Regions from separate parts of the Acidovorax sp. 107 genome, predicted to be linked through region 1. Evidence: predicted binding sites of a transcription regulator. Region 1 holds the regulator's gene; each other region holds the start of a gene.
The links. Region 1 encodes FNR, which switches genes on or off when oxygen is low (the NO sensors DNR and NnrR bind a similar motif). Its sites were predicted from a motif close to TTGATNNNNATCAA; they were not measured.

Region 1 (10,488 bases):
GGCAAGTACCGGTGGTACGGAGCCTTCCTGCTTCCCGTTGAACTGCGGCATGTGAACCACGCCGCGAGCACCAACAGCGGGATTTTACGACCGTTTACAAGCGTCTTTTTTGCGGCAGAACAGGCAAGCAACTCGGCAGCGCACCCGCGCGGCCGGTGATGCACTTTGATCTGTTTTGTGTTGCGTTATGCACACCACCGCAAACTGGGGCCAGGGGCCGCTCGGTGTCACACCGCCTACAATCCGAGGCTGTATGGCAATACCGTCCCCCACCGACCAGATCGCCGAACGCGTAGAGCGCCTGCTGCTGCGACACGCGGAGTTGCAGCGCACCAATGCCCTGCTGACTGACCAGGTAGCGGCACTGACCCAAGAGCGCGATTCGCTCAAATCCCGCTTGAGCGCAGCACGCGCCCGGGTGGATGCCCTGCTCGAACGCCTGCCCGCCGCCGCGCCGCTCACGAAAGAAGCCGAATGAAGCAAATCGAGGTGCAGATCCTGCAGCAAAGCTATCTGCTGACCTGCCCCGAGGGGCACGAAAGCCGCCTGCTGGATGCCGTTGAGCGCGTAGACACTGCCATGACGCGCATCCGCGATGCGGGCAAGGTTCGCGCACGGGAACGCATCGCCGTGCTGGCGGCCCTGAACCTGGCTTTCGAGATCGCCGATCGCGAAGCGGCAGACCTTGCGGCCGCAGCCCTTCCGGTTGCAAGCCCCTCCCCCAGTGCCAGCCCCAACACAACCGCAGGGCACCAGGAAAGCCTTCTGCCCGACAGCGACCAACAGCGCCTGCAAAGCCTGGTGCATCGCCTGGACGATGCGCTGGGCGACGACGGGCGCCTGCTCTAGGTCTCGCCTTTTCGGCGCCTCCCTCTCACCGGGGGATGCTCAGCAATCCCGCTGGTCACAGTCGCTTGCGGGCTTTACATGGCTCCATGCCCACCGAGCACGCAGGCAGCCCCTACAATCAACAGGTCTGCGAAGCTGTCGGGCTTTATATTTCCTTGAACCAATGCTCATTGAGCTCGGGCTTGGTACATCGTCCGGTGAGCGTGATCATCTCGCGTCAGATGAACCCAACGCCAGGCTGCCCTCGCCCACCTGAACCCCCGGTTCAGGATGAGGGTCCGGTGGCATTCGCAGACACCCTCTTTCTCGTGCCCCTGTCACCGCAACCACCCGCTGCTGCGCCTGTGACTGGGCATTTCCTCGCGGCCCTCCGCGTGCTCCGTCCCTCTTGACTGACATCCCACCATGCTGGACCCCCTGCTGATTGTTGAACTCGGTGTGCTCGGCCTGGCCACAGGTTTTCTCGCCGGGCTGCTGGGGATTGGGGGCGGCATGCTGCTGGTGCCGTTTCTGACCTATATCCTGGGCGCGCGGCAAGTAGCGCCCGACCTGGCCGTGAAGATGGCGATTGCCACGTCAATGGCCACCATCATGTTCACTTCCATCTCCAGCGTGCGGGCTCACCACCGGCGGGGTGCAGTGCGATGGGACATCGTCAAGCGCCTGGCGCCTGGCATTGTGCTGGGCGGCTTCATCGCCAGCCTGGGCGTGTTTGCGCTGCTCAAGGGCTCGTTCCTCGCTATCTTCTTCGCGCTGTTCGTGAGCTTCTCGGCCACGCAGATGTTTCTGGACAAAAAGCCTGCACCCACCCGCCAGATGCCGAGTGGCGCAGGCCAGGTGGCAGCCGGCGGTGTGATCGGCTTCCTGTCGGGCCTGGTTGGCGCGGGCGGCGGCTTTGTGAGCGTGCCCTTCATGACCTGGTGCAATGTACCCATCCACAATGCCGTCGCCACCAGCGCAGCGTTGGGATTTCCGATCGCGCTGGCGAATGTGATTGGCTACGCCATTGGCGGCCAGAACGTGAGCGGCCTGCCGTCTGCGTCCCTGGGCTACATCTGGCTACCAGCATTGGGGGTGATTGCCAGTTGCAGCGTACTGACGGCCCCACTGGGAGCCAAAGCGGCGCACAACCTTCCCGTCAAGCAACTCAAGCGCGTGTTTGCATCGCTGCTGTTTGGCCTGGCAGCCTACATGCTGTGGAAAGGCGTATCGGCCGCCTGAGGCTGACGCAGAGGCATACTCCCGGCAGTCCGCCTCGTCGCAATATCTGAGCGCTGGCGCTTCAGGTGTTCAGAGGTCGGTGACGACCCTGGGCCTTGAGCGGCAGGGGCTTGCTCAACATCGCGCGGAACTGGTCTGCCGGCAACCCGGGCGCGCACAGAAAGCCCTGGTAGTGCTCGCACTGCATTTGTTGCAGCACGGCCTGCTGGGTTTCAGTTTCCACCCCCTCGGCCACCACTTCGATGTGCATGGCGCGGCCCATGCTGATGATGGCGCTGACGATGGCCCGGTCGCCGTCATCGTCGGGCAAACCACGCACAAAAGACTGGTCGATCTTGAGCTTGTGAATGGGGAGCTTCTTGAGATAGGCCAGGCTCGAATAGCCCGTGCCGAAATCATCGATGGCCAGCCCAATGCCCAGGTCAGCCAACACGCGCAGACGCTGCTCCATCTCCTGCGCGTCCTGCAGCAGGATGGTTTCCGTCAGCTCCAGCTCCAGCAAGGTGGGCGGCAACTGGTGCACCGCCAGCAGCCTGGTAATGCGGTCCACAAAGTCGGGCTGGCGAAACTCCAGCGCCGACACGTTCACCGAAATCATGATGGGCGTGCCGCCGTGCATCCAGAGTGCGGCCTCTCGCACCGCCTGCTCCATCACCCAGGCGCCCAGGGTCACGATGTAGCCTGACTCTTCGGCCAACGGGATGAACACGGCGGGCGACACTGCTCCGAACTCGGCGTCCGTCCACCGCAGCAGTGCCTCCGCCCCAGTAATGCGCCCGGTCGCCATGTTGACCTGGGGCTGGTAGTGCACGGCCATGCGCTGCAGGCCCAGCGCCTGGCGCATCGCATGCTCCATCTGCATGCGCGCCAGCAGGTTGGCGTTCATCTGGGGCTGGTAGAAGCCATAGCTGCCACGCCCCCGCTCCTTCACACGATACATCGCAGTGTCGGACTGCTTGATGAGGTCGTCGAGGGTGGTGCCATCTTGCGGATACAGCGCGATGCCAATGCTGCACTGGATCGAAAAACCCATGCTGTCGAGCATGAAGGGCTTGAGCATGTCGTCCAGGATCCGGCGTGCCACGCTCTCGGCCACGGATGCGTCTCCACCGTGCAGATAGATGACAAATTCATCACCCCCCAGGCGGCACAGCATGTCGGTCTGCCGCAAGCAGGTCTGCAGACGCTCGGCCACGAGCTGCAGGACCCGGTCACCGAACGGATGCCCCAGGGAATCGTTGATGATCTTGAAGCGATCCATGTCGAGGAACAGGATGGCAAAGCCCGTGTCGCTCTGGCGCGCCCCCTGGATGGCCGTATCCACGCGTTGCGACAGCAGCAAGCGGTTGGGAAGACCGGTGAGCACATCGCTGTAGGCCAGCTCTTCAATGCGTTTTTGCGCAGCATGCTGCAGCGTGAGATCGCGCATGAAGCCAATGCTCTGCACCAGCCGCCCTTCGTCGTCGCGCAGGGCGACCCAGGACAACTGGACCGCGCAGTACGCGCCGTTGTCACGGGGCAACCACAGCTCGCCCTCCCAGAAACCATCCTGGCCCCAACCTTGCAGTACCTGCTCCATGAACGAGGCATCCGAGCCGCCGCCAAACAGCGAGGCCGCCACACAGCCTTCAAAATCCTTGGCGGTAGGCCCCACCAGGCGCTCGCACCCGGGGTTCATGCGCATGATGTGGTGTTGACTGTCTGCGATGAAGATCGCATCCAGGCTGGACTCGAACACACGCGCCGCCAGTCGCAGGCTGGCCTGGATCTCCGTCTGGCGGGTAATGTCCCGGAACGAATACACCCGCCCCACCGCACGGCCCTGGCTGAACTGCGGCACCGTGCGCATCTCCAGCACCACGCCATTGCGCAGTGCGACGATGTCAGTGCTCTCTTGCATGGGCTCTCGGTCGATAGCGGCCAAGCGCTCCGCATACAAGCGGGCGTCAGCCACCTGGCCCGCCATGAAGGCGTACACCGCAGCATCGTCACGCTCGAGCAGCAGTTGGCGCGGCAGGCTCCACAGTTGTGCCAGACGCTGGTTGAAGGCGCGCACCTCGCGGTCGAGCCCACACACCAGCATGCCGTCAGCGGCGGAATCGAGGGTAGCGCGCAGCTCCGAAAGCAGCGTCTCCAACTCACGCTCCGTGGTCTCCTGGCGGCTGCGGTCCAGCATGGTCAGCAGCAGCGCGCTTCTGCCCTCGCTCCCCCACGGCACGCGCCTGACACAGCGCTGCACCGGCACCAAGGTGCCGTCGGCACGCAGCAAGCTGGTGTGGGCAGTAATGCCCTGGGCAATCACGTCGGCAGGCTCGGACCAAAAAGCCAGCTCTTGGGGCGTGCTGGCCAGATCAAGCACAGACCGTCCCTGCATGGCGGCTACGGAGAGGCCTGTCAGGCGCTCCGCGCCCGCATTGGCCTGCAGAATGTGCAGGCTCTCCTCGTCCAGCAGCCAGACAGCCTCTTGGAGGCCATCGAGCCAACCATGCGCTTGCAAATCGCTCACGCCGCAGCCTCGTCAGAGCCCGGACTGACCGCTCGCTCAAAGAAGTAACAGATCCGCTGCCGGGGAGATAGGTAGTCGAGCGCGTCGCGCGGCAGCTGCGCAGGCTTCAGGCTGCGCCGTATGCCCAGTTCAGGTACGGTTTCCAGGTCCAGTATCGGCGCCTCATCCTTGGGAATCCGGGGATCGTGCACGATGACCTTGGGCCGCAGCGGTCGCGACGAGTTGACCGACGCCACGATGGCATAACGATCATTGACCAACTGCACGATGGAGCCGGGCGGGTAGACACCCATCATGCGAATGAAAGCCCCCAGAACCACCGAATCGAACCGCGCCTTGAGCTGGGCAAAGATCACGGAGAGCGCCTCATGCGGCGTGAGCGCCGTCACGCCCATGGCGGGGTTGCACATCCGGTCGTATTGGTTAACCAAGGCCAGAACCTGGCTCGTGCGCCCCAGATCAGGCCCCTTCAGGCGCAGGGGAAACCCGCTGCCGTCACACATCTCATGGTGCCGGGCAACCGCAGTCAACACCGCTTCGGTAAACCCCATGCGTTTGGCCAAGGCTACGGACTCCGCCACATGGGTCTCATAGCGTGTGCGCTCCATCGGGATCATGGAAGGAGTAGGCTGTCGCAGGTTGGGCGGCAGCTTGAGCTTGCCGATGTCGTGGATCAAGGCAGCGACACCCAGATCGTGCAGCTCCTCGCTTTTCATGCCCAGAGAGCGTCCTAGCAACAGCGAGATCACCATCACGTTGATCGGGTGCAAACCGTTGCGTTCGCCCACACCTTCGGACAGCAGCCGGATGACGGAGTCACCGTTCTCCAGCAGTTCCGTGACACAGCCCGAAACCAGTGCCTCACCCTTGGCCCTGGCCTGGTCCGGGTGCTCGGACACCGTACGCTCCATGGACTGGTACTGCCGTGTGGCCTCTGAAAAACGCTGGTTGCAGGCAGCCAGCGCCCGGTTTTGTGCCTCCAGCAGGTCCCGGCGCCGCTGCGCTTCGGGGTCCACGGCGCCGGCCGTACCAGCGCCAGGTGAATCCAGACCATTGGGAGGAGATTCCGTCATCTCTGGCACGCTCCACGCGGCTGGCACCAGCTCCTGCAGCTCAGGATCGCTCTTTTTGGGCACATAACGCACCTCTGTCAGCCCCAGTTGCCGCAGGGTGGATATCTGCTCCATCGTCGCCACCCGGAAACTGCTGGTCGGGAACGGATGGTGCATCCAACCCACATCGAGCTGGATGTACATGCCGACACGCAGTTGGCTGATGTCGATGAGGATGGATGAGTTCACTTCAGGCGCACGCGATACAAGGTGACATCAATGCCACCAATAGTTACGCAGATTATCACCAGTTCCAGCTGCGCGACGAAGAACCGGCTGGCACCGCAGCGATAAGGCAACACTTTGCGAACACCGGCCCCTCAAAGGCAACTGCAGTCTCCCGTCGGAGGGGCCGCCCGGTCTTGAACTGCCGCGTTGATCACTCCTGCCGACGCAGCCAATGACCGCTGCGTTACGCCGCAGTCAACGGCACCAGAGCGATGGCTTGTAAATGAGATCCATCCACAGCGCCCAGGCGGCCACTGCGCACAGCATGCCACCTGCAGCTCGCGTCCCCCAATCGGACCGCACCAGGTTCAAACGGCTGCGAAGCCTGCTCCATGCCCAGGGACCACTCACCAGCCATACCCCGCTGCCCACGGCAAACAACGCCATGGTCAGCGCGCCCTCCAAGGCTCCACCGCTGAGCGCCGCCACCAACAAGGCCGAATACAGCAGTCCGCAAGGCATCAGGGCCCACAAAGCACCGGCCGCCAGCACCCCGCCTGGAGCACCCACCAGCGGACGAACACGGCCCCACACCAACCGGCCGGCCTGCTCCACCCAGGCAGGCTGACGCGACTGCACCATCATCATGAGACCCCAGGCCATCACCGCCACATGCATGAGCGTCCAGGCAGGACGCAGGGCCGTGGTCTGCTGGGTCAGCCATGCCAGGCTGCCCATAGCCAAGGCAGCCGCTGCCCCCGCACCCGCATACCCCAGAATGCGCCCCGCATGAAAAGCCACGGTGCGATGCACCACGCCGCCACGCGGCGCCCAGCGCACCACCTGTTCAGCTCCCTCCGGTGACTGCCCCGCACCTGCAATCGCCCCACCCTGCCCCACCAACGCCCCACAGGGTGCGGAGCACATGGCCAAGCAGTGGGACCCTCCAGCGAGTCCCATGAACAATGCAGTCCAGCCAACCGTTGCAAGCATAGGTGTCAGATGATGCGCGAAAACCGAGCCCGGTTGCGGTCTGCCTGTAGATAGCGATCAAACACCATGGCTATGCCGCGCACGAAGAACCAGCCGGTAGCGGTCACTTCAATACCCTCTGGCCCCACCCGCACCAGCCCTTGCTCCTGCATGCCCTCCAGCTGAGCCAACTCCGCTGCGAAGTACTGACGAAAATCGATCAGCCACGCTTGCTCCATCGGCTCGAACAGCAACTCGCCCTGGCACATCAAGGCCATGATGGCTGCACGACGCACCAAGTCGTCCCGCGTCAGGGCCAGCCCGCGAACCACGGGCAAGCGCCCTTGGTCCAGGAAGTCGTAGTACTCGTCCAGTGTCTTCGAGTTCTGGCTGTAGGTGGCACCGACCCGGCCGATGGCCGATACACCGAGGCCAATCAGGTCGCAGTCTGGCTGCGTGCTATAGCCCTGGAAGTTACGGTGCAGACGCCCCTGGCGCTTGGCCACGGCCAGCGCGTCCGTAGGGAGAGCAAAGTGGTCCATGCCCACATACACATACCCAGCGTCCATGAACGCATCCAGCGAACGTGACAGCATGGCCAGCTTGCTCCCGCCAGTGGGAAGCTCGGCGGAGACAATGCGCCGCTGTGGCTTGAAGCGCTCCGGCAAGTGGGCATAGGCATACAAGGCAATGCGGTCAGGCCGCAACTGCGCAACCTGTGCCAGCGTGCGGTCAAAAGACTCGGGTGTCTGGCGCGGCAAGCCGTAGATCAGGTCGACGTTCACCGAATCAAAACCCAGCGAACGAGCGGAGTCCACCAGCGCAAAGACCTGTTCGGCCGGCTGGATGCGATGAACGGCCTTTTGCACTTCGGCGTCAAAGTCCTGCACACCAAAACTCAAGCGATTGAACCCCAGTTCGGCCAGCAGCGCCAATCGATCCGCGTTGACAGTACGCGGATCCACTTCGATCGAGTATTCCCCTCCCGGCGCAAGCGTGAAACTGCGTTTGAGCATGGCCATCAGCTCTCGCAAGCCAGCGTCCGAGAGAAAGGTGGGCGTTCCGCCGCCAAAGTGCAACTGACTGACCACCTGCCCCACCCCGCAGTGGGCCGTGTGCAGGTCAATCTCACGGCTCAGATAGCGCAAGTAGACGTCAGCACGGTCATGGTGCTTGGTAATGATCTTGTTACAAGCGCAGTAGTAACACAGCGATTCGCAAAACGGAATGTGCACGTACAAAGACAGCGGCATGGCCTTGGCCACCGTGCCTGAACGGCGTTGCTCCAGCGCCAGCACATAGTCTTCCTCACCGAACGCCTCCACAAAACGGTCGGCCGTTGGATACGATGTATAACGGGGCCCTGGCACGTCAAAACGGCGCAGAAGATCTTGCGAAACAGCAGTCATGGGAGAATTTCCTTGCGTACACCTTGACTGTGCCGTAGGCTCCAGGACACGTCCTTGACCTGCATCAAGTGAACCCATCGGCCATACGGCGACAATTTGATGAAGGTCAGCCGCTGGCCCGCGCCATGCTCAAATGTCCATGCGCGGCAAGCGCGATATGCCCGGCCACCAACCCAAGTCCAAGTGCTTATGAATCCGCTCACCATCAAAGTCGCCTGCTCCAACTGCAACCTTCGGGAGTTGTGCATGCCTGTGGGCCTGAATGAAGAACAGCTGCAGCGTATCGACGAGGTCGTTGCTGTGCGTCGCAAGGTCAAGCGTGGCGGCACCTTGTTCCGCAATGGCGAATCCTTCACATCCCTTTATGCGATCCGCACAGGATTCTTCAAGACCTGCGTGGCCACCGAAGATGGTCGCGACCAAGTCACGGGGTTTCAGATGGCGGGCGAGATCATCGGGCTGGACGGCATCGTCAATGACCACCACACCTGCGATGCGGTGGCACTGGAAGACGCCGAGGTCTGTGTCATGCCTTTCGACCGTATCGAAGAGCTGTCACGTGAAGTCACGGCCCTGCAGCACCATGTGCACAAGATCATGAGCCGCGAGATTGTGCGCGAGCATGGCGTGATGCTGCTGCTCGGCAGCATGCGCGCAGAAGAGCGTCTGGCAGCCTTCTTGCTGAACCTCGTACAGCGCCTGCATGCGCGGGGCTTCTCGCAGTCCGAGCTGGTGCTGCGCATGACGCGAGAAGAGATTGGCAGCTACCTAGGCCTCAAGCTCGAAACGGTCAGCCGCACGTTCTCCAAGTTTGTGGAGGAAGGTATCGTGGAGGTCAAGCAGCGCCATGTCCGCATCCTCGACACCGATGCCCTGCGGCGCATTGTGAATAGCCAGCAAACCTGCCACTGAGCAACGGCGGCACTCGCCCAGAGCCGGGCACTACACCAGGTTCGTGCAGTGCTGGCTCATTGCCGCCGGGCACGCAACGCGAGCCCAGACAGGCAACCGACAAAGTTCAGGAGCAAGAAGATGTCTTGCGGCAATCGTCGGGCCGCTCCGCATTGGGCACCGGACACCGGTTGACCTCAAAGGGTGACATGGACAGCAGTGTCGTCAGTGCGCTGGTGGCCATGGTGATGGCCCAGAACGCAAAAAAAGCAAGGGTGTAGACACCCTCCCTCGAAAACGCCAGAGGCTGCCCGAACCAGTGCAGGTCCTGGGGGTCCACCATGGCAAAAACAAGCATCTCCAGCACGCCCGCCATCAAGAAGGCGGGCCAGGCAATCCACATCAGGCGTTGCGTCCACATATCGATTTTGTCTCCTGGTGCTGCATGCGGTCACGCTCAGGCGTGAGACCGCAGGGTTGTCAGCGTGGTTGGTCCTGGACCGGGGTGGCCGCATGGTTGCGGGCCTTGAGGGCCGGCGCCAGACTCTTACCTGGAGCGACCAGGGTCTTGTTGATCTCGATACCCTGGCGGTAGTAGTCCTCGGCCACCACGGGATCGGGCCGCGAAATCGCGAGCCACAGGGTTACAAAGCCGGCCACGATCACGATCGCAGGCCCGGCAATCACCAGCCACACGTGGCCAAACTTCCACCAGGGCGGGGAAACTGCCGGCGTAGCGATGGCAGGGTTTGAAGGCATGGCGCTCTACTCCTCAACAAATTCGATCAAAGTGCGGTCCTGACGGGCCGCTCCGGGACGCCGCTCAGCGCGGCACGAGAAATACGGATTTTTCCGTCACATGGGTGGCAGCCCCTACGGCCTGCACGTCAAACTGGACCGCGTGCGATCCCGGCGTGGCCGAGCCATACGGAATCTGCAGGCGCACAGCCACCCAGCGGGACTCTGCAGGCCCAATATCCACATCGGCCTCAGAGGCTACCTCCAGCCCCTCCAACCCACGCGCGCTGATGCGATAGCGCTGCTCGCCCTCGGTGGCATTCATGATCTGCAACCGGTAAATGTTCTCCAGCTTGCCGCCCGACACAATGCGCGAGAGTGCAGCGCGGTCACGCACAACGTCCACTTTCAGCGGCGTACGCACCACCAGACTGGCCAGCATGGCCACGCAGAGGGCCACCAGAACTGCGCTGTAAATCAGTACCCTGGGGCGCAGCACTCGGCGGAAGATCTGAGATTGCGTCCAGCGCTTGGCCACCCCGTTCTGGGTGGAATAGCGGATCAGTCCGCGTGGATACTGCATCTTGTCCATCACTGTGTTGCAGGCATCCACGCACAGGCC
Region 2 (10,488 bases), 3.6 Mb from region 1:
AGGTCGCCACTGGCCACGCGCGGGATGAGGGCGGTGGACTGCTCGCAGTCCAGTTCAATCTCCACCGCGTTGTGCCGGGGCGCAAAGCGTTTGAGTACGGGCGTGAGATAGCGCGCTGCGTAGTCATCCGGCACCCCCAGCCGTACCCGGCCAGTGAGGGCATCGCCGTTCAGGGCATCGTGCGCTTCTGCATGCAGCTCCAGAATGCGGCGGGCGTAGCCCAGCAGGGTTTCACCCTCGGGTGTGAGGTGCTGCTTGCGGGCGTCGCGCTCCAGCAGTCGATGGCCTACGGCGTCTTCTAACTTCTTGAGCTGCATGCTGACCGCTGACTGGGACCGGTGCACCTCGGCCGCCGCGCCAGAGAGCGAGCCTGCATCCACCACCGCCACCAGGCACTGAAGCCAGTCGAATTGCAAATCGCGGTAGCTCATGGATTGCCCCTGTGGTGATGTATTCGAAGATCGAATGGTTGATGCGTAAATTATGCGCTTTCGATTGCTGAGGCTGACGGCCACACTGCGGACATGCAGCAGTCTTCTTCTACCGTTTCAGGCACACCCGTCCCCGTGGTTTCAGCATCCGTTTCACCTGCGGTCGGCGCGCATGGGCTGCTATCTGCGCATCGACTGGATGGCTGGATCGCCTTTGTGCTGGGCAACGCGCTGCTGGGCACCATCGGCGTGTTCGTGCACGAGGCGCAGGCGGCGCCGTTGACGGTGACCTGGTTCCGCTGCGCTTTTGGCCTCGTCGGGCTCACGTTATGGATGGCTTGGCGCCACCGGTCATGGCCGGGACTGTGGCAGGGGCTCTGGGTGGGCTGGGCGGCTTTGCTGTGGGTGTTGCTGCTCAGCGGGCTGATGCTGGCGAGCTGGTGGTTGTTTTTCACGGCGATCCAGCAGGTGCCCACCGGGGTGGCGGTGGTGCTGTTCCATGTGCAGCCGTTGTGGGTATTGCTGCTGGGGGCCTGGTGGCTCAAAGAAACTGTGCCCTGGCAGCGCGTGGTATCGGTGCTGGTCGCCATGGTGGGGCTGGCGCTGGCCACGGGCGTGGCCGGGGGGCTGACTTCGTCTGGCGCCGGGCATGCGCCTGGCTACTGGGTGGGCGTAGGCCTGTGCCTGGTCGGTGCGCTGTGCACAGCCACCGTCACCGTGGTTGCCAAGCGCTTGGGGGTGCTGCCAGTGGGTGCGCTGGCGTGGTGGCAATGTGCGCTGGGAGCAGCCGTGCTGTGGGTGGCCCCCGTGGTCCAAGGTTGGCCTGCCTGGGGTGCCTCATGGGCATGGCTGGCAGGGCTGGGGCTGATCCACACTGGCCTGGCGTACACCCTGATGTACGCAGGCATGGCCCGGCTGGCAACGGCCCGGGTGGCGGTGTTGCAGTTTGCCTACCCGACGGTCGCCATTGTGGTGGACTGGGTTTACTTTCAGCACACCTTGGGCGGTTGGCAGATGGCAGGTGTGGTGCTGATGCTGGGCGCCATCGCGGCAGGGGAGCGTGGCGCGAGGCGCAATCGCTAATGCACCGCCTGCGCTGGGATGGCTCCGCCCCGCACAATATCGGGTGTGACCGCCACCGAGCCCGATTCCTCTGAAACCCCCACTCCTGCGCAGGCTGCCCCTTCCTGCAAGCGGCGCCGCATCGCGCACCTGGACATGGACGCGTTCTTCGCATCCGTCGAGCTGCTGCGCTACCCCCAGCTCAAGGGCCTGCCCGTTGTGATTGGCGGCGGGCGGCGCAAGGTGGACGAGTTGCTGCTGCGCAGCCCGGACGGCACCGCAGAGCGCGAGCGGCGCTTCATCCCGGTGGAGGACTTTCCGCTGCTCAAGGACTATGTGGGCCGGGGCGTGATCACCACAGCCACCTACGCTGCGCGTCAGTTCGGCGTGGGCTCGGCCATGGGCATGATGAAGGCGGCCAAGCTGTGCCCGCAGGCCATCGTGCTGCCGGTGGATTTTGAGGAGGTGCGACGTTTCTCGCGCCTGTTCAAGAGCACCATTACCGAGATCGCGCCGGTGATGCAGGACCGGGGCGTGGACGAGGTCTACATCGACTTCACAGACGTGCCGGGAGGCCAGCGCGAAGGCGGGCGGGTGCTGGCGCGGCTCATCCAGAAAAGCATCTTTGAAAGGACCGGGCTGACCTGCTCGATCGGCGTGGCGCCCAACCGGCTGCTGGCCAAGATGGCCAGCGAGTTCAACAAACCCAACGGCATCTCCATCGTTTACGAGGAAGACCTGCAGAGCAAGATCTGGCCCTTGAACGTGCGCAAGATCAACGGCATCGGGCCCAAGGCGGGCGAGAAGCTGGCGCGGCTGGGCATAGAGACCATCGGACAGCTGGCCGCGCAGGATGAGCAATGGCTGATGGGCCACTTTGGCAAGTCCTCCGGCGCCTGGATGCACCGCGTGGCCTGGGGCCGCGACGACAGCCCGGTGGTGACCGAGAGCGAGCCCGTGAGCATGAGCCGCGAGACCACCTTTGACCGCGACCTGCATGCGGTGCGCGACCGGGCAGAGCTGGGCGCGATCTTTACCGACCTGTGCCTGCGCGTGGCCGAGGACCTGCAGCGCAAGGGCTATGTGGCGCGCACCATCGGCATCAAGCTGCGCTATGACGATTTCAAGATCGCGACGCGCGACCACACGGCGGACAGCTATACGGCAGACGGGGCCACCATTCGTCAGCTGGCAGGGCAATGCCTCAAGCGCGTGCCGCTGGACAAACGCCTGAGGCTGCTGGGTGTGCGGGCCAGCACGCTGGTACGACGTGGCGAGGAGCCCGCGCCGCAGCCAGACACTGCTGCGCCCGCTGCGGGCAGCCGACGCAGGCCGCACGCAGATGCGGACAAGGGCACCGGGCAGCTCTTCTGATGCAGCGCGCGCCAGCCGCAGCGGCGCGTTGGAGGGGCAAAACGGCAGGGTGAGCAGTTAGACTTGATTCGTATCAAGCGGTTACTTACAACACCCCACAAAAAGCCGCGCTGCCTGCCCCTGCCGCAGGCCCTTCAGGAGCTTTGAATGCGCATCAACCTGCCTGTGACCCAGCAGAACTTCGACTACCCCGGTGATGAGCTGCTGGTGTCCAGCACCAACACCAAGGGCGAGATCACGCACTGCAACCCGGCGTTTGTGCGCGTCAGTGGCTACAGCCATGACGAACTCATCGGCCAGCCCCACAACATCATTCGCCACCCCGACATGCCGCCCGAGGCCTACAAGGACATGTGGCGCACCGTTGGCCGGGGCGAGCCGTGGACGGGCCTGGTCAAGAACCGCCGCAAGAACGGCGACCACTACTGGGTGCGCGCCAACGTCACCCCCATCATGGAGGGCGGCAAGCCGCGCGCCTACATGTCGGTGCGCACCAAGCCCAGCGCTGCAGAAATGGCAGCTGCCGAGGCCTTGTATGCCCAGATGCGCAGCGAGGCCGCTTCGGGCGCCAGCAGCTTCTACCTCGACTCGGGCAACGTGCGCTACCGCGGCGTGCGTGGCTGGCAGCAGCGCATCGCGCACATGGCACTGTTGCCCCGCATGGCGGTGCTGCTGCTGGTGACCGTGCTGCTGGCCTTGCTGCCCGATGTGATCGGACTGCAAGGCACCACGGCCTGGGTGGCGCGCCTGGTGTTGCTGTTGCTGGGGGCTGGGTGGACGTTGTGGCGCTTTCAGGCCACCGTGTTGCAGGGCATGCACGATGCCACCCGCTTTGCGTCCGACATCTCGGCCTGCAACCTGGCCACGTCGGTGGGCACCGACTACCCCCAGCCCCTGGGCGCACTGATGCAGCGCCTGCAGCAGACCCAGGTCAACCTGCGTGCGGTGGTGGGCGATGTACGCACCGAGGTGCGCAACTTCATCGAATCGGCCGACGAGATCGCACGCGGCGGCGTGAACCTGTCGGCCCGCACCGAATCGCAGGCCAGCAGCCTGGAGGAGACCGCTGCGGCCATGGAGCAACTGGCCAGCACGGTGTTGCAGACCTCCGAGACGGCGGCCAAGGTATCGCACGAGAGTGCGCAAAGCAGCGACATTGCCAAGCGCGGTGGCCAGGCGGTGCAGGAGGTGGGCGCGGCCATGCAGCAGATGAAGCTGTCGTCTACCAAGATTAGCGAGATCGTGGGCGTGATCGAGGGCATTGCCTTCCAGACCAACCTGCTGGCGCTCAATGCCGCCGTCGAGGCCGCCCGCGCGGGCGAGCAGGGCCGGGGCTTTGCGGTGGTGGCGGGGGAGGTGCGCGCGCTGGCCCAGCGCAGCGCCAGTTCGGCCAAGGAGATCAGCGGCCTGATTGGTGTGACGGTGGACCAGATCGCCAGCGGCGCACAGCAGATGGACCATGCGGGCACCACCATCGGGGGCGTGGTGCATGCCGTGGAGCGGGTGAGCATGCTGGTGCAGCAAATCAGCAGTGCGACCAAGGAGCAGTCGCAGGGCATCGCCCAGGTCAACGAGGCGGTGACCCAGCTCGACACGGTGACGCAACAGAACGCGACGCTGGTGGAGGAGTCGGCGGAGGCGGCCCAGGGCCTCAAGGAGAGCGCGGTATCGCTTGGCCGCTCGGTGGATGTGTTCCGCCTGGGGTAGGGGCGGGGACCAGAGGCGGTCAGCCACTGGCGGCGACACAGCCCTTGACGAATTCTTACTCGTAACTTACAGTGATTTTCCCGTTTTCCGGGAGATCACCATGACCCTCGACGAGCTGCAGCGCATCAAGCAGTGGCATGTGGCGCACAAGGCCGACCACCCGCTCGAATACCATCTGTGGGACCTGGTGCTGACCGTCTGGATGCTGGGCTGGGTGGGCTGGTTTCCCATCTGCGCTTTTGGCGAGCCCTGCGCCGCGCCGGTCTGCCTGATCGGCATTTTTGTCCCCAGCCTGTATGTTGCCTGGCGCACCCGTGCGCACCTGCGCCACACCCTGCGGTGTGACTGGATTGATGCGCGCAACTGACGGACGCGGTCGGTTGACGGGGATGGTCGGGGCCTACTGCCGCGCCGTTCGCACGTTGCGCGGCAGGGCCTGCGGGTGGCTGGTGCGCAGGGGGTTGATGTCCAGCCCGCCCCGGCGCGTGTAGCGCGCATACACCGTGAGCTTGATGGGTTTGCAGCGCGTCCACACGTCCATGAAGATGCGCTCCACGCACTGCTCGTGGAACTCGTTGTGATTGCGAAAGCTCACCAGGTACTGCAGCAGCCCTTCCTGGTTGATCTGCGGGCCGCTGTAGCTGATCTGCACGCTGCCCCAGTCGGGCTGGCCGGTCACCAGGCAGTTGCTCTTGAGCAGGTTGCTGGTGAGGGTCTCGGTCACGGGCGCTTCGTTGAATGTGGCCGTGAGCAGGTCGGGCGCGGGCTGGTAGCGAGTGCATTCCGCGTCCAGCCGGTCCAGGCTCAGTCCATCCAGCTCATGCACGGGCTCTTGGTCAAACAGATCGGGCGCAATGAGTTTCACGCCCACGGTGGCGGGGTGCTCGGCGCCACGCCACACGGCTTCGCTGATGTCGGCGCGGATGCGGGCCTGCACCTCGGCCGCATCGGCAAAGCGCGTGTTGTTGAAGCTGTTGAGGTACAGCTTGAACGACTTGCTTTCCACGATGTTGGGCGTCTCACACGGCACCGTGATGTGCGCAAGCGCCACCTGCGGTTTGCCACGCTGGTTCAGCCATGACAGCTCGAACGCCGTCCACAGGTCCGCCCCGAAGAAGGGGGCTGCGCCGGTAATGCCGATCTCGGCCCGCTTGCCAGCGCGCGGGATGGGGAACAGCAGCGAGGCGTCGTACTGGTCGATATAGGCCGAGGCCTTGCCAAGCTGGGATTGTTCTGGCGTGTTCATGGCCTGGTCTTTCAGGTGTATGGGTTCCAAAGGGAGGTGTTTTTGCTACTATTTTTGTAGCTACTGGCGCATATTCGACTAGCGCATACCGGCGTTTTTACTGAAATTCCCGCTCACGCAGCCATTTGGTGGCAATCCACTTGTCCCCGGCGATCACCGGGGCGCCGCCGTGCAGCGTGCGGGTGGATGAGTGCGGCCGCTCATAGCTGAAGAACACCGCATTGCCGCGCTGTGGTGCGACCTCCAGGTGCACGTCCGGGAAGGTGGTGCCGCCGCCTTTGTCGGGCGTGTTGAGGTACATCACCAGCGTGCCCACGCGCTGGCCGCCGCGCTTGATGATGCTGGGCGTGCCGGGCTCGGCGGGGTCAAAGTAGTCGTAGTGGGGCTTGTACTCGGCGCCGGGGCGGTAGTGCAGCACCTGCAGGCCCTCGCCGTTTTCGATAGGCCAGTGGAGCAGGCGCGCAATGCGTTCCTCGATGCGCTGGATCAACGGACTTTGGCCACGCTGAAAGAACATGCCGTCGCTGGTGCGGTCCGCGTTGATCTCTTCGCCCCCCGTGCGGGTCTCCACGGTGAGTGAGCGCGCCATGCGGGGCTCTGCGGCGGCGATCAGGGCATCACATTCTTCGGGCGACAGCAGGTTGCCAAACACCACAATGCGCGGCTGGGCCATGGCCAGCAGCACATTCACGATGCGGTCGCCGCAGTCCACCTGGGCAGGCGATTCATCCAGCCGGGGCTCGGGCACCCGCACGGCCGAGGGCAGGCCCTGCTGCACGGCCAGGTCGTTCAGGTGCTCTTGCAGCGTAACCTCCAGCGCGTCGGCGGCCACGTCTTCGTCCCAGCCCGCATCGCGCATGGACTGCAGCACCACGGGCGCGGCGTAGCCGGCCTGGGCCTGCTCAATGATCCAGCGGCGCAGCTCGGGTGTGACGGCCTGCCGCGCGGCACTGGCGTGCCGGGCGTTGGTGGTGGAGCTGTCGGGGTGCTGGTCAGAACGCGATGCCATGGCGGTCCTTCAACAAGAAAGAGCAGGGAGGGGTGTTTATAAGGCTGGCGGGGCCTTGCGCCGGAAGACCAGGCGCTCAGGCGTGGACGAGGCCGGGGCAAAGGCATAGCCGTCCAGATCAAAACCTTCGAGCTGGTGGGGCGTGGCAAGGCGGTGGGTGATGGCATAGCGGGCCATCAGGCCGCGTGCGCGTTTGGCAAAGAAGCTGATGATCTTGTAGTTGCCACCCTTCCAGTCCTCGAACACGCATTCGATCACGCGGGCCTTGAGCGCCTTGCGGTCCACAGCCTTGAAGTATTCCTGCGAGGCGAGGTTGATCACCACTGGCGTGGTGTCGGCGCGCAGCCGGGTGTTCAGGTGCTCGGCAATCTGGCGGCCCCAGAACTGGTACAGGTTGCTGCCTGCCTCGGTGGCCAGGCGTGTGCCCATCTCCAGGCGGTAGGGCTGCATGCGGTCCAGCGGCCGTAGCACGCCATACAGGCCACTGAGGATGGCGACATGGCTCTGGGCCCAGTCCAGGTCGTCGGCGCTCAGGCTGCGGGCCTGCAGCCCCTCGTACACGTCGCCATTGAAGGCCAGCACCGCCTGGCGCGAGTTGTGGGCCGTGAAGCGGGGGCGCCAGGCCTGGTAGCGCGCCACGTTCAGGGCCGCGAGCGTGTCGCTCAGTTCCATCAGCGACGCGATCTGCTGCGGCGACTGCTCGCGCAGTACCTCGATGAGGGCTGTGGACTGCGGCACGAACTGGGGCGTGGTGTGCGCCAGCCCCTCAGGCACGGGTGTGTCGTAGTCGAGCGATTTGGCGGGAGACAGCAGGAACAGCATGGGGCGAAGGGTCCGTGGATCGCGGAGGGTAAGCGGGCGGGGCCTGGCAAGCAGAGGACGGCTGGCGGCGCCAGCGACCTGAAATGGTACCTGCTGACAGGCTGTCTTAAAGCGCTTGCGGGTATTGGTGCCAATGGCAGTGCGTGCCCAGGGGCCCAAAAAAAGAAGGCGGCCTGAGCCGCCTTCTTTACGTAGGCTGCGGCCCCGGGGGCAGCAGCCATTGCAGCGCATCAGGCGGCTGGGGGCTGCTCAAACGGCAGTGCCATGGTCGACAGATCGCGGCGGGTTTCCACCAGCACCAGCGGGCCTTCGTCCAGCACCACGGCCGGGGGGCGCTCGCGGGGCACGCGGATGGGCTTGGGCTCGGCAGCGATGGCGGCCTGCACGGCCGCGATCTTGTCTGCGTCAGAGTTCACCCACTGCAGGCCCGATGCGGCAGCCACTTGCTGCAGTTCATCGATGGGCAGCGTGAACGCCTGGACGCGAGGCAGGCCCTTGGCTTGCGCTGCGGCAGGGGCCACGGGGGCCGGTGCGGCAGCCGCCGGTGCGGGTGCAGCGACAGGGGCCGGTGCGGCCACCGGTGGGGCTGCAGGCGTTGCGACGGGTGCGGCAGCAGGGGCTGCTGCAGCGGGCTCAGAGGCTACAGCGGCTGGCGCCACCGCGGGGGCGGTAGCCGGTGCGGCTGGCTCTGCGGCGGCCGTGCTGCTGAAGTAGCTGCGGCGCGGTGCTTCGTCCTGTGCAGGCGCGGGTTCTGCCTGGGTGGGCTCGAAATCGAGCATGGCCGGTGCGGCTGCTTCGGCATTGCCGTTGTTGTCACGCGGACCGCGCTCACCGCGTTCGCGGCGGTCGCGGCCGTAGCGGTCACGGGAGCGGCGCTCGCGGCGCTGCTCTTCGGTGGCGCCATTGCCGTTGGCGGGTGCATCATTGCCGCTCAGGTCCAGGTCCGGCAGGGATGCCAGTGGAGCGGTGTCCGCAAAGTCACCAGCGGCGGCTGTGGCGCCTGCCTCCTGGGCCTCGACCGCACGGGGAGCGCGTTCACCGCGCTCGCCACGGTTGCCACCGCGATCACCACGTTCGCGGCGTGGGCCGCGTTCGCCACGGGGTTGCTGGGTCGGTTGGCCTTCTGCGCCACCGGTGTTGCCCGCGTTGGGGCCTTCCACCGGAGTGGTTGCTGCGTTGGTGTTGTCACCATTCACGCCAGCGTTCAGGTTGCGCGACTCGCTGTCGCGGCGGCCACGGCCCCCTTCACGGCCTTCGCCGCGCCCGTTGCGACCGCCTTCACGGCCTTCGCCTTCGGGGCGGCGCTCTGCGTCGCGTGGTGGACGGCTGTCTGCATCGCGGGGGGCGCGGCCTTCGGCAGAGCGCTCGCCACGGCGGCCACGGCCTTCGCCGGAGCCGCCTTCACGGTTGCCGTCACGCGGTGCGCCTTCGCGCTGGCCGTCCCGGTTGCCGTCGCGGCCACCACGGCGGCCACGGCTTTCACCGTTGCGGCCTTCGCGGCGGGGCTCGCCACGGCCGGCGGTGTCAGCGGCGGCCGGTGCGGCTGCGGGCGATGCCGTCGTCACAGGGGCGGGCGCTGCAGGTGCGCTGCCAAAGCCAAACAGGCCCTTGAGCCAGGCGAAGAAGCCTTGTTCCTGGGGTGCAGCAGCGGCGGGGGCTGGAGCGGCCACGGGGGCTGGCGCAGGGGCTGCATTGGCTGCGGGGCGTTGGCCACCACGCGGTGGGCGTGCAGCGCCTTCGGGGCGGGGCTCGGCCACGGGGGCGGGTGCGTCGGGCAGCACGCCCTTGATCACCGGGGTCTGCTTGTTGGTGGGCTCCTGCGAGCGGCGCGTCACGGCGGTGGGGTCTTCCACCTCTTCCGCGAGCTTGTAGCTGGCCTCGATGTGGTCCAGGCGTGGGTCGTCGTGCTTCAGGCGCTCCAGACGGTAGTTGGGGGTTTCCAGCGTCTTGTTGGGAACCATCAGCACGGCCACGCGCTGCTTGAGCTCGATCTTGGCGATCTCGGTGCGCTTTTCGTTCAGCAGGAACGAGGCCACTTCCACCGGCACCTGACAGTGCACGGCGGCCGTGTTGTCCTTCATCGATTCTTCTTGAATGATGCGCAGGATCTGCAGCGCCGACGATTCCGTATCGCGAATGTGCCCCGAGCCGCCGCAGCGGGGGCAGGGGATGGACGAGCCTTCGGACAGCGCGGGCTTCAGGCGCTGGCGGCTCATTTCCATGAGGCCGAACTTGCTGATGGTGCCGAACTGCACGCGGGCACGGTCTTGGCGCAGCGCATCGCGCAGGCGGTTTTCCACTTCGCGGCGGTTCTTCGACTCTTCCATGTCGATGAAGTCGATCACGATCAGGCCGCCCAGGTCGCGCAGGCGCATCTGGCGGGCCACTTCGTCGGCGGCTTCCAGGTTGGTGCGGGTAGCGGTTTCCTCGATGTCGCCGCCCTTGATGGCGCGGGCCGAGTTCACGTCCACGCTGACCAGCGCTTCGGTGTGGTCGATCACGATGGCGCCGCCCGAGGGCAGCTGCACGGTGCGCGCGTAGGCCGATTCGATCTGGTGCTCGATCTGGAAGCGGCTGAACAGGGCGGCGTCGTCGCGGTAGCGCTTCACCCGGGCGGCATGCTCGGGCATGACGTGCGCCATGAACTGCTGCGCCTGTTCGTAGATGTCGTCGGTATCGATGAGGATGTCACCGATGTCGTTGTTGAAATAGTCGCGGATCGCGCGGATGACGAGGCTTGATTCCTGGTAGATCAGGAAGGCGCCCTTGCCGCCCTTGGCGGCGCCGTCGATGGCGTTCCACAGCTTGAGCAGGTAGTTCAGATCCCACTGCAGCTC
Region 3 (10,488 bases), 920 kb from region 1:
CCAGCGAGATGACGATGTCCGCCTCCCGGCGCGACAGGTGCACCAGCCGTGGCAGCGCCAGTAGGTCCACCACCAGGCCGGGGTGGTCCAGCGCAAACCGGGCCAGCTGGGGCGCCAGGATCAGGTTGCCGAAGCCCTCGGTGGTGCCGATACGGACCAGGCCATGTAAGCCCTGGCGCACGCCGGGTGTGGCGTTTTCCACCGCCAGAAAGGCGGCCTCCATGGCCTCGACCTGGGGCAGCAGTGCGCGCCCCGCCTCAGTCAGCCGGTGGCCGCCCGCCTCGCGCGCAAACAGGGCGGAGCCCACTTGCTTTTCGAGCGCCTGCAGGCGGCGCGCCACCGTGGTGTGGTCCACGGCCAGGCGGCGCGCGGCCCCCACCAGCGTGCCGGCGCGGGCCAGTTCCAGAAAGTAGCGCAGGTTGTCCCAGTCCATGGCGTCACCGGGCGCGCCGTGCAGCACGTCCGTCCAGCGGCTCGCTGGGCGCACGGCTGAGCGCGTTGTTGCCCCGCACCAGCGTGCGCAGCATGTCCATGAACACCTCGCGTTGCTCGGGCGCCAGGGGTTGGAGCATGCGCTCCTGCGCGCGCAGCATGCCGGGCTCCACCTCTTCCAGCACACGCTGGCCTTCGGACGTGAGGGTCAGCAACCGCACGCGCCGGTCTTCGGGGTGGGCGTTGCGCTGCATCAGGCCCCGCGACTCCAGCCGGTCGATCACGCTGCCAATGGTGGAGGTGTCAAAACCAATGGTGCGCGCCAGCGTGCGCTGGTCGATGCCGGGCTCGCGTCCCACGGCGTACAGCGCGGCGTATTGCACGGGGGTAATGCCCGTGGCCTGCGTCTCCTCCAGAAACACGGCCACCGCAATCTGCTGCAGGCGGCGGATATGGAAACCGGGAAGGTTGTCGATCTCTACGGACATGAATCTAGGGTTTCTACCGATCTTGATGCGGATCATTTTAGGCCCTACACTAATCATCAGTGTACTTTTGATATGTACACGGCTTATTGATCCACGTCAGTGGCACAACGGATGGAGACAGCGGCAATGACAGTTTTGAACACTCCCACAGCACCCGTCCTGGTCGCTGGCGGTGGCATCGGTGGCGTGGCAGTAGCCCTGGCCCTGGCGCGCCAGGGCTATGCGGTCAAGGTGCTGGAGCAGGCCCCGCAGCTCGGCGAAATCGGTGCAGGCATCCAGCTGGGCCCCAACGCCTTTGCCGCGTTTGACGCCCTGGGCATTGGCGAGCTGGCACGGGCCCGCGCGGTCTACACCGACGAAATGGTGATGCACGACGCGCTGGATGAACGCCTGGTGGGCAGCATCCCCACGGGCGAGGCGTTTCGCCAGCGCTTCGGCAACCCGTACGCCGTGCTCCACCGCGCGGACATCCACACCTCGTTGCTGGAAGGGGCCAAAGCGCACGGCAACATCGAGACACTGACCGGCACACGCATCGAGCGCGTGGAGCAAACCGGCGACACCGTCACGGTACACGACCAGCATGGCGTGGCGCACCGGGGCCAGGCCCTGATTGGTGCGGATGGCGTGAAGTCCGTCGTGCGCCAGCAATACGTCGGCGATGCCGCCCGCGTATCGGGCCATGTGGTGTACCGCGCCGTGGTGGAGAAGAACGACTTCCCCGAAGACCTGCGCTGGAACGCCGCCAGCATCTGGGTCGGCCCCAACTACCACCTGGTGCACTACCCCCTGCGCGGCGGCGAGCAGTACAACGTGGTCGTGACCTTCCACAGCCGCGAGCAGGAGGAATGGGGCGTGCGCGAGGGCAGCCGCGAAGAGGTGCAGAGCTACTACCGCGACTGCTGCCCGCGCGCCCACCAACTGATCGACATGCCCAAGAGCTGGAAACGCTGGGCCACCGCAGACCGCGAGCCCATCGGCCAGTGGACCTTTGGCCGCGCCACCTTGCTGGGCGATGCCGCTCACCCCACCCTGCAGTACCTGGCCCAGGGCGCGTGCATGGCGCTGGAAGACGCAGTGACGCTGGGCGAGGCCCTCAAGCGCTGCCACCAGGACTTCGCCCAGGCGCTGTCACTGTACGAGCGCTCCCGCATCGCCCGCACGGCACGCGTGGTGCTGTCGGCACGCGAAATGGGCCGCATCTTCCACGCCCAGGGCGTGGAGCGCCTGGTGCGCAACGACCTCTGGAAGGGCCGCAGCCCCGAGCGTTTTTACGACGCGATGGAGTGGCTGTATGGCTGGAAGGTCGACAACTGCCTGGCCGACTGAGCCGGCCGGGCGCCCTGCCCAATCGTTCTTCGCCCCTCCCCCCACATTCAACCCAAGGAATTCCCATGAGCGCGATGGATCCCGTACCGTCCCCCGTTCGCCTGTCCGCCGTGGCGGCCCATGGCCAGCCCGAGCCCACCCCCGCGCTGGAACAGCTGTACCGTGGCTTTGAGCAGGAAATGCTGGTGCCACTGTGGACGCAGATCGGCGACCTGATGCCCCCCCATCCGCAGAGCAAGGCCAGCGCCCACCTCTGGCGCTGGGACCGGCTCGTGCCCCTGGCTGATGAAGCCGGCCGCATCGTGCCCGTGGGCCGAGGCGGCGAGCGCCGGGCCATCGCCCTGGCCAACCCGTCCCTGGGCGGCAGACCGTTTGCCACACCCACGCTGTGGGCGGCCATCCAGTACCTGATGCCAGGCGAAGATGCGCCCGAACACCGCCACACACAGCACGCGTTCCGCTTCATCGTGGAGGGCGAAGGGGTGTGGACCGTGGTCAATGGCGACTCGGTGCGCATGTCGCGCGGCGACTTCCTGCCCCAGGGCGGGTGGAACTGGCACGCCCACCACAACGCGGCCGACAAGCCCATGGCCTGGATCGACGGGCTGGACATTCCGTTCGCCTACTACACCGAGTCCCAGTTCTTTGAGGTGGGGCGCGACGCCATCAGCCCGGCCGAGCGCATCACGCCCGCGCTCTCGCGCTCCGAACGCCTGTGGGCGCATCCGGGCCTGCGCCCGGTATCGCAACTGCAGGACCAGCCCGTCACACCCATGCTGGCGTACCGGTGGGTAGACACCGACAAGGCCCTCAACGAACAACTGGCGCTGGAAGCCGAAGGCCACCCCGCCACGCTGAGCCCCGGCCACGCCGCCGTGCGCTACACCAACCCCACCAATGGCCGCGACGTGCTGCCCACCATCCGCTGCGAGATGCACCGCGTGCGCAGCGGCGCCACCACCCGCACGCGCCGCGAGGTGGGTTCGTCCGTGTTCCAGGTGTTTGACGGCCAGGGCACCGTGAAGGTGGGAGACCACCAGTGGCAGGTGCGCCGTGGGGACATGTTTGTGGTGCCGTCCTGGCAACCCTTCACGGCCCAGTGCGATGCCGGCCAGCCCTCGCTGGATCTGTTCCGCTTCAGCGACACGCCGATTTTTGAGGCCGTGCATGCCTGGCGCGAACAAATCGAGCCTGCCTGACAACAACCCCGCCCCATTCATTCCTTGCAGCGTCTGCCCGCCCACGCGGGTGGGCCCTGCACTCCTCTTTGACCGGAAGCCCCGATGACTGCTACCTCTTACCTCTGGACCCCGCCCCCCGTTCAATCGTTGCCAGTGCGCGGCAGCGCGCAGCGCCTGCCCATCCACCGCCTGTTCTTTGTGGGCCGCAACTACCACGCGCATGCTGTCGAGATGGGCCGCCCCGTGGACAAAAGCGTGGAGCGCCCCTTCTACTTCACCAAGGCCCCCCAGACGCTGACCGCGTCGGGCGCCACCGTGGCCTACCCGCCTGAGACGCAGAACTACCACTTCGAGATGGAACTGGTCGTGGCGATTGGCAAGGCCGGGTTCCGCATCCCGGCCGAGCAGGCGCATGAGTACATCTACGGCTACGCCTGCGGCCTCGACATGACCCGCCGCGACCTGCAACTGGTGGCGCGCGACAAGGGCCGCCCCTGGGACCTGGGCAAGGACGTGGAGCAATCCTCCGTGGCGAGCGAGGTGGTGCCCATGCCGGGCCAGGTGATCGAGTCCGGAGTGATCGAGCTGTCGGTCAACGGCGCGGTCAAGCAACAGTCCAACGTGGACAAGCTGATCTGGAACATCCGCGAGATCATTGCCGACCTCTCCCTGTTCTACCACCTGCAGCCCGGCGACCTCATCTACACCGGCACGCCCGAAGGCGTGGGCGCCGTGGTGCCCGGCGACCACATCACCGGCCGCGTGGAGGGTGTGGGCGAGATCGCGCTGACCGTGGGCCAGCCCGCATAAACCGAGGACCGCCCCATGAAGCTCTACAGCTTTTTCCGCAGCGGCACCTCGCACCGCCTGCGCATCGCGCTCCACCTCAAGGGCCTCATGCCCGACTACGTGCCCGTGGACCTGCGCGTGGACGAGCAGGCCGAAGCACCGTTCAAGGCCATCAACCCGCAGGGCCTGGTGCCTGCACTGGAGCTCGACAACGGCCAGGTGCTCATCCAGTCCCCCGCCATCATCGAATGGCTGGAGGAGCGCTATCCCACGCCCTCACTGCTGCCTGCCGACCCGCTGGCCCGCGCCCAGGTGCGCGCACTGGCCGCCATTGTGGGCTGCGATGTACACCCCATCAACAACCGCCGCATCCTGCAAACCCTGCGCAAGCAGTTCGGCGCGGACGAGGCCGCCATCAACGCCTGGTGCGCCACCTGGATCACCGCCGGGTTTGACGCCATCGAAGCCCTACTGGCCAAGGACACCACGCGCGGCAGCTACTGCTTTGGCGGCGCGCCCAGCCTGGCCGATGTGTACCTGATTCCGCAGGTCGAAAGCGCCCGCCGCTTCGGCGTGGACATGGCCGCCTGGCCGCTCATCCGCGCGGTGGATGCCGCCTGCGCCGAGCTGCCCGCGTTTGCCCGCGCCGCCCCTGCGGCCCAGCCAGACGCCTGACGCTGCCACACCACCGCAGCCACCACCGGCACACCCGCATTCATCACTACAACCAGGAGACAAACCATGCCCGCCTTCCCATCCGCCACTTCGGCGCCCCACCACCACGCCACCCTGGCCCCGCAGCGCGGCCTGCGCCGCCGTGCGCTCACCACCACAGCCCTGCTGCTGGGCGGCGCCAGCGCCACCGGCCTGGCCTGGGCCCAGGGCAGTGCACCCGCCTTTCCCAACAAGCCGGTCACCGTGGTCACCGCATTCGCCGTCGGCAGCGGCCCCGACGCGGTGCTGCGCCTGGTGGCCAACAAGCTGTCGGTGGCCTGGAAGCAAAGCGTGACGGTGGACAACCGCCCCGGCGGCGGCGGCTTCATCGCCATCGAGGCCGCGCGCCGTGGCGCACCGGACGGACACACCCTGCTGCAGCTGGACAGCGAACACCTGTCCGCCCTGCCCCACCTGTACAAGCAACGCAACTTCCAGACGCTGCAGGTATTTGACCCGGTAGCGCCGCTGTTTCGCACGCCGTTCCTGGTTGCGGTGCCCACGCAGTGCCCCTGGAAGAACATGGGCGATCTGATTGCGGCCGCCAAGAAAGGCCAGGGCGCGGTGAGCTACGGCTCGTGGGGCGTGGGCAGCCCGGGCCACCTGGGCGGTGAGTGGCTGGACCTGGTGGACGGCACACAAATGACCCATGTGCCGTTCCGCGAGGTCAGCCAGCTGTTCACCTCGGTTGCCAATGGCGACCCGGCCTGGAGCCTGGCGAGCATTCCGTCCAGCCAGGGCATCTACAAGGCTGGCAAGATCCGCTACCTGGCCGTGGCCGGCCCGCGCCGCATTGCGCAACTGCCCGATGTGCCCACGCTGGCCGAGGCCGGGGGCCCCGCGCAGGTGGATGTGAACTCGTTCGTATCCCTGCTGGCCGTCAAAGGCGTGCCTGCACCGGTGCGCGCCCAGATCCACGCCGATGTGCTGAAGGTGCTGCAAGAGCCCGAAGTGCGCGAGAAATTCAACACCTTTGCGTTCGAGCCCCTATCCTGGTCGGTCGAAGAAATCCAGCGCCAGGCCGGGGTCAAGTCCGAGCAGTACAAGCTGCTGATCCAGAAAGCCAACATCAGCCTGGAGTGACGGCCAGGGGCCTTGCGCCTCTACAACCTGCCGAATGACCCTCGCGCCCGCCTGGGGCCTTGCACCGCATACACGGACAAGGCCCCAGGCGGGCGGTGTGCCATGGGGCCAGCACAAGCAGGTTGACGATGTGCAAATATGCAAAAACAAAGTGCAATTTTCTCTATTGCACCAGCAATTTCGCACAGCTAACATGGCGCAGTTCGAGGCACCTTGCCGCACCCCTGCACGCATTTTTTCCAGGAGACACACCCCATGAACGCACCCACTTCCACGGCCGTGCTGGCCCCCACCGTCAAGCTGTTGATCGGCGGCCAGTTCGTCGAATCCAAGACCACCGAATGGCGAGATGTGGTGAACCCCGCTACCCAAGAGGTGCTGGCCCGCGTGCCCTTTGCCACGCAGGACGAAATCAATGCCGCAGTGGCCTCGGCCAAGGAAGCGTTCAAGACCTGGAAGAAGACCCCCATCGGCACCCGCGCCCGCATCTTCCTCAAGTACCAGCAGCTCATCCGCGAGAACATGGCCGAGCTGGCCGCTATCCTGACGGCCGAACAGGGCAAGACCCTGCCCGACGCCGAAGGCGACGTGTTCCGTGGTCTGGAAGTGGTGGAACACGCCGCCAGCATCGGCAACCTGCAACTGGGCGAGCTGGCCAACAACGTGGCAAATGGCGTGGACACTTACACACTGATGCAGCCGCTGGGTGTATGCGCAGGCATCACCCCCTTCAACTTCCCCGCCATGATCCCGCTGTGGATGTTCCCCATGGCCATTGCCACGGGCAACACCTTCGTGCTCAAGCCCTCCGAGCAAGACCCCATGGTGACCATGCGCCTGTGCGAACTGGCGCTCGAAGCGGGCATCCCTCCTGGCGTGCTGAACGTGGTGCACGGCGGCGAGATGGCCGTGAACGCGATCTGCGACCACAAGGACATCAAGGCGATCAGCTTTGTGGGCTCCACCAAGGTGGGCACGCACGTGTACAACCGCGCCAGCCTCAACGGCAAGCGCGTGCAGTGCATGATGGGTGCCAAGAACCACGCCATCGTGCTGCCCGATGCCAACAAGGAACAAACCCTGAACGCCCTGGCCGGTGCCGCCTTTGGCGCTGCAGGCCAGCGCTGCATGGCGCTGTCGGTGGTGGTGCTGGTGGGCGAGGCGCAGAAATGGATTCCTGACCTGGTGGCTAAGGCCAAGACCCTCAAGATCAGCGCCGGTATCGAAAAGGGCACGGACGTGGGCCCGGTGGTCTCTTGCGCCGCCAAAGACCGCGTGCAGGGCCTGATCGAGCGCGGCGTGGCCGATGGCGCCACGCTGGAACTGGATGGCCGCAACCCCCAGGTGGCGGGCTACGAAAAGGGCAACTTTGTGGGCCCCACGGTCTTCAGCGGCGTCAAGCCCGGCATGAGCATCTACGAGCAGGAGATCTTTGGCCCCGTGCTGTGCCTGTCGGCCGCAGCAGACATTGACGAAGCCATTGCCTTCATCAACGACAACCCCAACGGTAACGGCACCGCCATCTTCACCCAGTCGGGTGCGGCGGCCCGCAAGTTCCAGGAAGAGATCGACGTGGGCCAGGTCGGCATCAATGTGCCAATCCCTGTGCCAGTGCCGCTGTTCTCGTTCTCGGGCTCGCGCGCTTCCAAGCTGGGCGACCTGGGCCCCTATGGCAAGCAGGTTGTGCTGTTCTACACGCAGACCAAGACCGTGACGGCACGCTGGTTTGATGACAGCACCATCTCGCATGGTGTGAACACCACGATCAGCTTGAAGTGACATCCCCCTGAGGCGCTGCGCGCCTTCCCCCTTCTCTCGCGCTTTGCGCGGGAAGGGGGACGCCACCCGTGCCTGAAACGCGTGATGGCGGCCCTTGCACGGTGGCATTGGCTTAGGCAGTGCCAGTTTTTGCGAGCGGTTGTCGGTGGTAAAAGCGGGGCATGCAAACTTTTCAGACAACGATGCGGAGATGGGCCATGGTCTTCGGTGCTGCGTGCGTGATGCTGGTGGGTGCCAATGCCCACGCGCAAGCCGGTGCGGCCTGCAAACCCAGCGGCACGGTGGAAGAAACCAACGCCTGCGCCGTGCAAGCCTTCCAGGCGGCCGATACCGAAATCGCAGTCCTCTACGGCGACGTGATGCGCGCGCTGTCGGCCCACGAGCGGCCCCAGCTGCGGCAGGAGCACACCGCCTGGCAGCGCGAGCGCACCACGCGCTGCAAGCAGGCCCAGCGCAGCAACGAATCGCAACCCCAGTGGCCGCGCCTGTACCACGAGTGCCTCACGGCCGAGACCCAGGCGCGCCGCAAGGGCCTGATGCGCTGGCTGACGCTGGACCACCCGTCCGCCAAGCCATGAACCCGCCCCACCCCAGAACAACAAAAAGCCAAGAGACAGAACACCATGGACTTTGAACTCACCGAAGAGCAGCGCGCCTTTGCCCAGACCGCGCGCGACTTTGCCCAAGCCGAGCTGGCACCCCACGCCGCGCACTGGGACGAAGAAGGCATCTTCCCCAAAGAAGCCATCGCCAAGGCGGGCGAGCTGGGCTTTTGTGGCCTGTACGCCCCCGAAGCTGCCGGCGGCCTCGCCTTGCCCCGGCTCGATGCCACCCTGGTCTTTGAAGAAATGGCGGCCGTGGACCCCAGCACCACCGCCTTCATCACCATCCACAACATGGCCACCTGGATGCTGGGCACCTGGGCCACGCCCGCCGTGCGCGACCACTGGGGCCCGCTGCTCACCACCGGCGAAAAGCTGGCCAGCTACTGCCTGACCGAGCCCGGAGCAGGCTCCGACGCCGCCTCGCTCAAGACCCGCGCCGAGCTGGTCGGCAACGAATACGTCATCAACGGCAGCAAGGCCTTTATCAGTGGCGCGGGCAGCACCGACGTGCTGGTGCTCATGGCCCGCACGGGCGATGCGGCATCGGGCGCGGGCGGTATCAGCGCGTTTGTGGTGCCGGCCGACGCACCGGGCATCAGCTACGGTAAGAAGGAACAGAAGATGGGCTGGAACAGCCAGCCCACACGCACCATCAGCTTTGACAACGTGCGCATCCCCGCCGACCACCTGCTGGGCCGCGAAGGCGAAGGCTTCAAGATCGCGATGAAGGGCCTGGACGGCGGCCGCATCAACATCGCCACCTGCTCGGTGGGCGCGGCGCAAGGCGCGCTCAACGCCGCCCAGCAGTACATGCAAGACCGCAAGCAGTTCGGCAAACCCATCGCCAGCTTCCAGGCCCTGCAGTTCAAGCTGGCCGATATGGCAACGGAACTGGTCGCAGCGCGCCAAATGGTGCGCCTGGCCGCCAGCAAGCTCGACGCCGGGGCGCGCGACGCATCCACCTACTGCGCCATGGCCAAACGCTTTGCCACCGACGCAGGCTTTACCGTGGTCAACGAGGCCCTGCAACTGCACGGCGGCTACGGCTACATCCGCGAATACCCGCTGGAGCGCCTGCTGCGCGACGCGCGCGTGCACCAGATTCTGGAAGGCACCAACGAAATCATGCGCGTCATCATTGCGCGGCGCATGCTGGATGGGGATGCGACGGAAGCCATCCGATAACTACAAAATTCATAGCAATCCAGGCATATTCCACTCGCACTACCGGCATTTTTTGCCATCACCATGCCCGCCCGCCCGCTGTCTGACGAAACCCTGCACCTGATCGACGCCGTGCGCAGCGCGCTCGCGCACCGCAGCGATGTGGACGAGCGGACCATGTTCGGCTGCTACTGCTTCTTTGTGGACGGCAAGCTGTGCATCGGCGTCAAGGGCGACGACCTGCTGGTGCGCCTGCCGCCCGAGCGCCACGGTGTGCTGCAGGAGATGGAGAACACGCGCGAGCTGTCGCCCGGCGGGGGCATGAAAGGCTACTTCTGGGTGGAGCCCAACGGCTACACCACGCGCGCGCAGTGGACGTATTGGCTGGAAGAAGCCCTGGCCTACAACCCGCTGGCCAAGGCCACGCCGCCGCGCAAGGCCAAAGCCAAGACCAATGCCAGAGCCCCCGTGACCACCAAGAAAGCGCCCGCTACCAAAAAGCCCGCAGGCCCAGCCACAACCGCCGCCACGGCCCAGAAGAAACACAGCATCTTCGAAGCCGACGACTGACCCCGCCCTTTTGCACTGCCCACCCCGGAGCCCCAACATGCCTCTTCGCATCGTCCGCCTTGGCACACCGCGCGCCGCTGGTGAAGGCACCCGCATCGGCACGGTGCGCCGCCCGCCGCGCGGCGTGCCCAAGACCGAGTTCGCCAGCCGCGACTACTACGACGTGTGGTACCCGCTGCTCTCGCCCAGCCCCGAGCTGGTGAAGGAAGCCCTGCACGCGCAAGCCGACCAGTCCGACAAAGAGTGGCAGGCCTTCGTCAAGCAATTCCGCAAGGAACTGGCCCAGCCCGAGGCCAGCCGCACGCTGGACCTGCTGGCCGCGCTGTCGCACCACAGTGCGATGTCGCTGGGCTG

Region 2: a site for FNR is predicted at 2,931-2,944, ahead of C8C99_RS21565 (PAS domain-containing methyl-accepting chemotaxis protein). Genes of this name have one in related genera too.
Region 3: a site for FNR is predicted at 943-956, ahead of C8C99_RS09340 (3-hydroxybenzoate 6-monooxygenase). Genes of this name have one in related genera too.

What each region holds. Positions count from the first base shown of each region.
Region 1 covers NZ_QBTZ01000001.1:1,051,485-1,061,972, reverse strand. The annotation lists cobalamin riboswitch at 1-90, opposite strand, end outside; gene C8C99_RS05030 (hypothetical protein) at 254-478, shown strand; gene C8C99_RS05025 (cell division protein ZapA) at 475-849, shown strand; gene C8C99_RS05020 (sulfite exporter TauE/SafE family protein) at 1,255-2,070, shown strand; gene C8C99_RS05015 (EAL domain-containing protein) at 2,132-4,576, opposite strand; gene C8C99_RS05010 (HD-GYP domain-containing protein) at 4,573-5,877, opposite strand; gene C8C99_RS05005 (sulfite exporter TauE/SafE family protein) at 6,112-6,849, opposite strand; gene hemN (oxygen-independent coproporphyrinogen III oxidase) at 6,855-8,237, opposite strand; gene fnr (fumarate/nitrate reduction transcriptional regulator Fnr) at 8,427-9,149, shown strand; gene C8C99_RS04990 (hypothetical protein) at 9,256-9,549, opposite strand; gene C8C99_RS04985 (FixH family protein) at 9,609-9,887, opposite strand; gene ccoG (cytochrome c oxidase accessory protein CcoG) at 9,952-10,488, opposite strand, start outside.
Region 2 covers NZ_QBTZ01000001.1:4,627,601-4,638,088, forward strand. The annotation lists gene C8C99_RS21550 (LysR family transcriptional regulator) at 1-431, opposite strand, end outside; gene C8C99_RS21555 (DMT family transporter) at 567-1,514, shown strand; gene C8C99_RS21560 (DNA polymerase IV) at 1,650-2,867, shown strand; gene C8C99_RS21565 (PAS domain-containing methyl-accepting chemotaxis protein) at 3,015-4,574, shown strand; gene C8C99_RS21570 (hypothetical protein) at 4,675-4,941, shown strand; gene queF (NADPH-dependent 7-cyano-7-deazaguanine reductase QueF) at 4,975-5,820, opposite strand; gene C8C99_RS21580 (2OG-Fe(II) oxygenase) at 5,918-6,829, opposite strand; gene yaaA (peroxide stress protein YaaA) at 6,866-7,651, opposite strand; gene C8C99_RS21590 (Rne/Rng family ribonuclease) at 7,882-10,488, opposite strand, start outside.
Region 3 covers NZ_QBTZ01000001.1:1,975,901-1,986,388, forward strand. The annotation lists gene C8C99_RS09330 (LysR family transcriptional regulator) at 1-433, opposite strand, end outside; gene C8C99_RS09335 (MarR family winged helix-turn-helix transcriptional regulator) at 438-920, opposite strand; gene C8C99_RS09340 (3-hydroxybenzoate 6-monooxygenase) at 1,047-2,249, shown strand; gene C8C99_RS09345 (cupin domain-containing protein) at 2,315-3,448, shown strand; gene C8C99_RS09350 (fumarylacetoacetate hydrolase family protein) at 3,533-4,240, shown strand; gene maiA (maleylacetoacetate isomerase) at 4,256-4,894, shown strand; gene C8C99_RS09360 (tripartite tricarboxylate transporter substrate binding protein) at 4,961-6,016, shown strand; gene C8C99_RS09365 (CoA-acylating methylmalonate-semialdehyde dehydrogenase) at 6,272-7,795, shown strand; gene C8C99_RS09370 (lysozyme inhibitor LprI family protein) at 7,993-8,373, shown strand; gene C8C99_RS09375 (acyl-CoA dehydrogenase family protein) at 8,419-9,585, shown strand; gene C8C99_RS09380 (TfoX/Sxy family protein) at 9,649-10,134, shown strand; gene C8C99_RS09385 (DUF488 domain-containing protein) at 10,172-10,488, shown strand, end outside.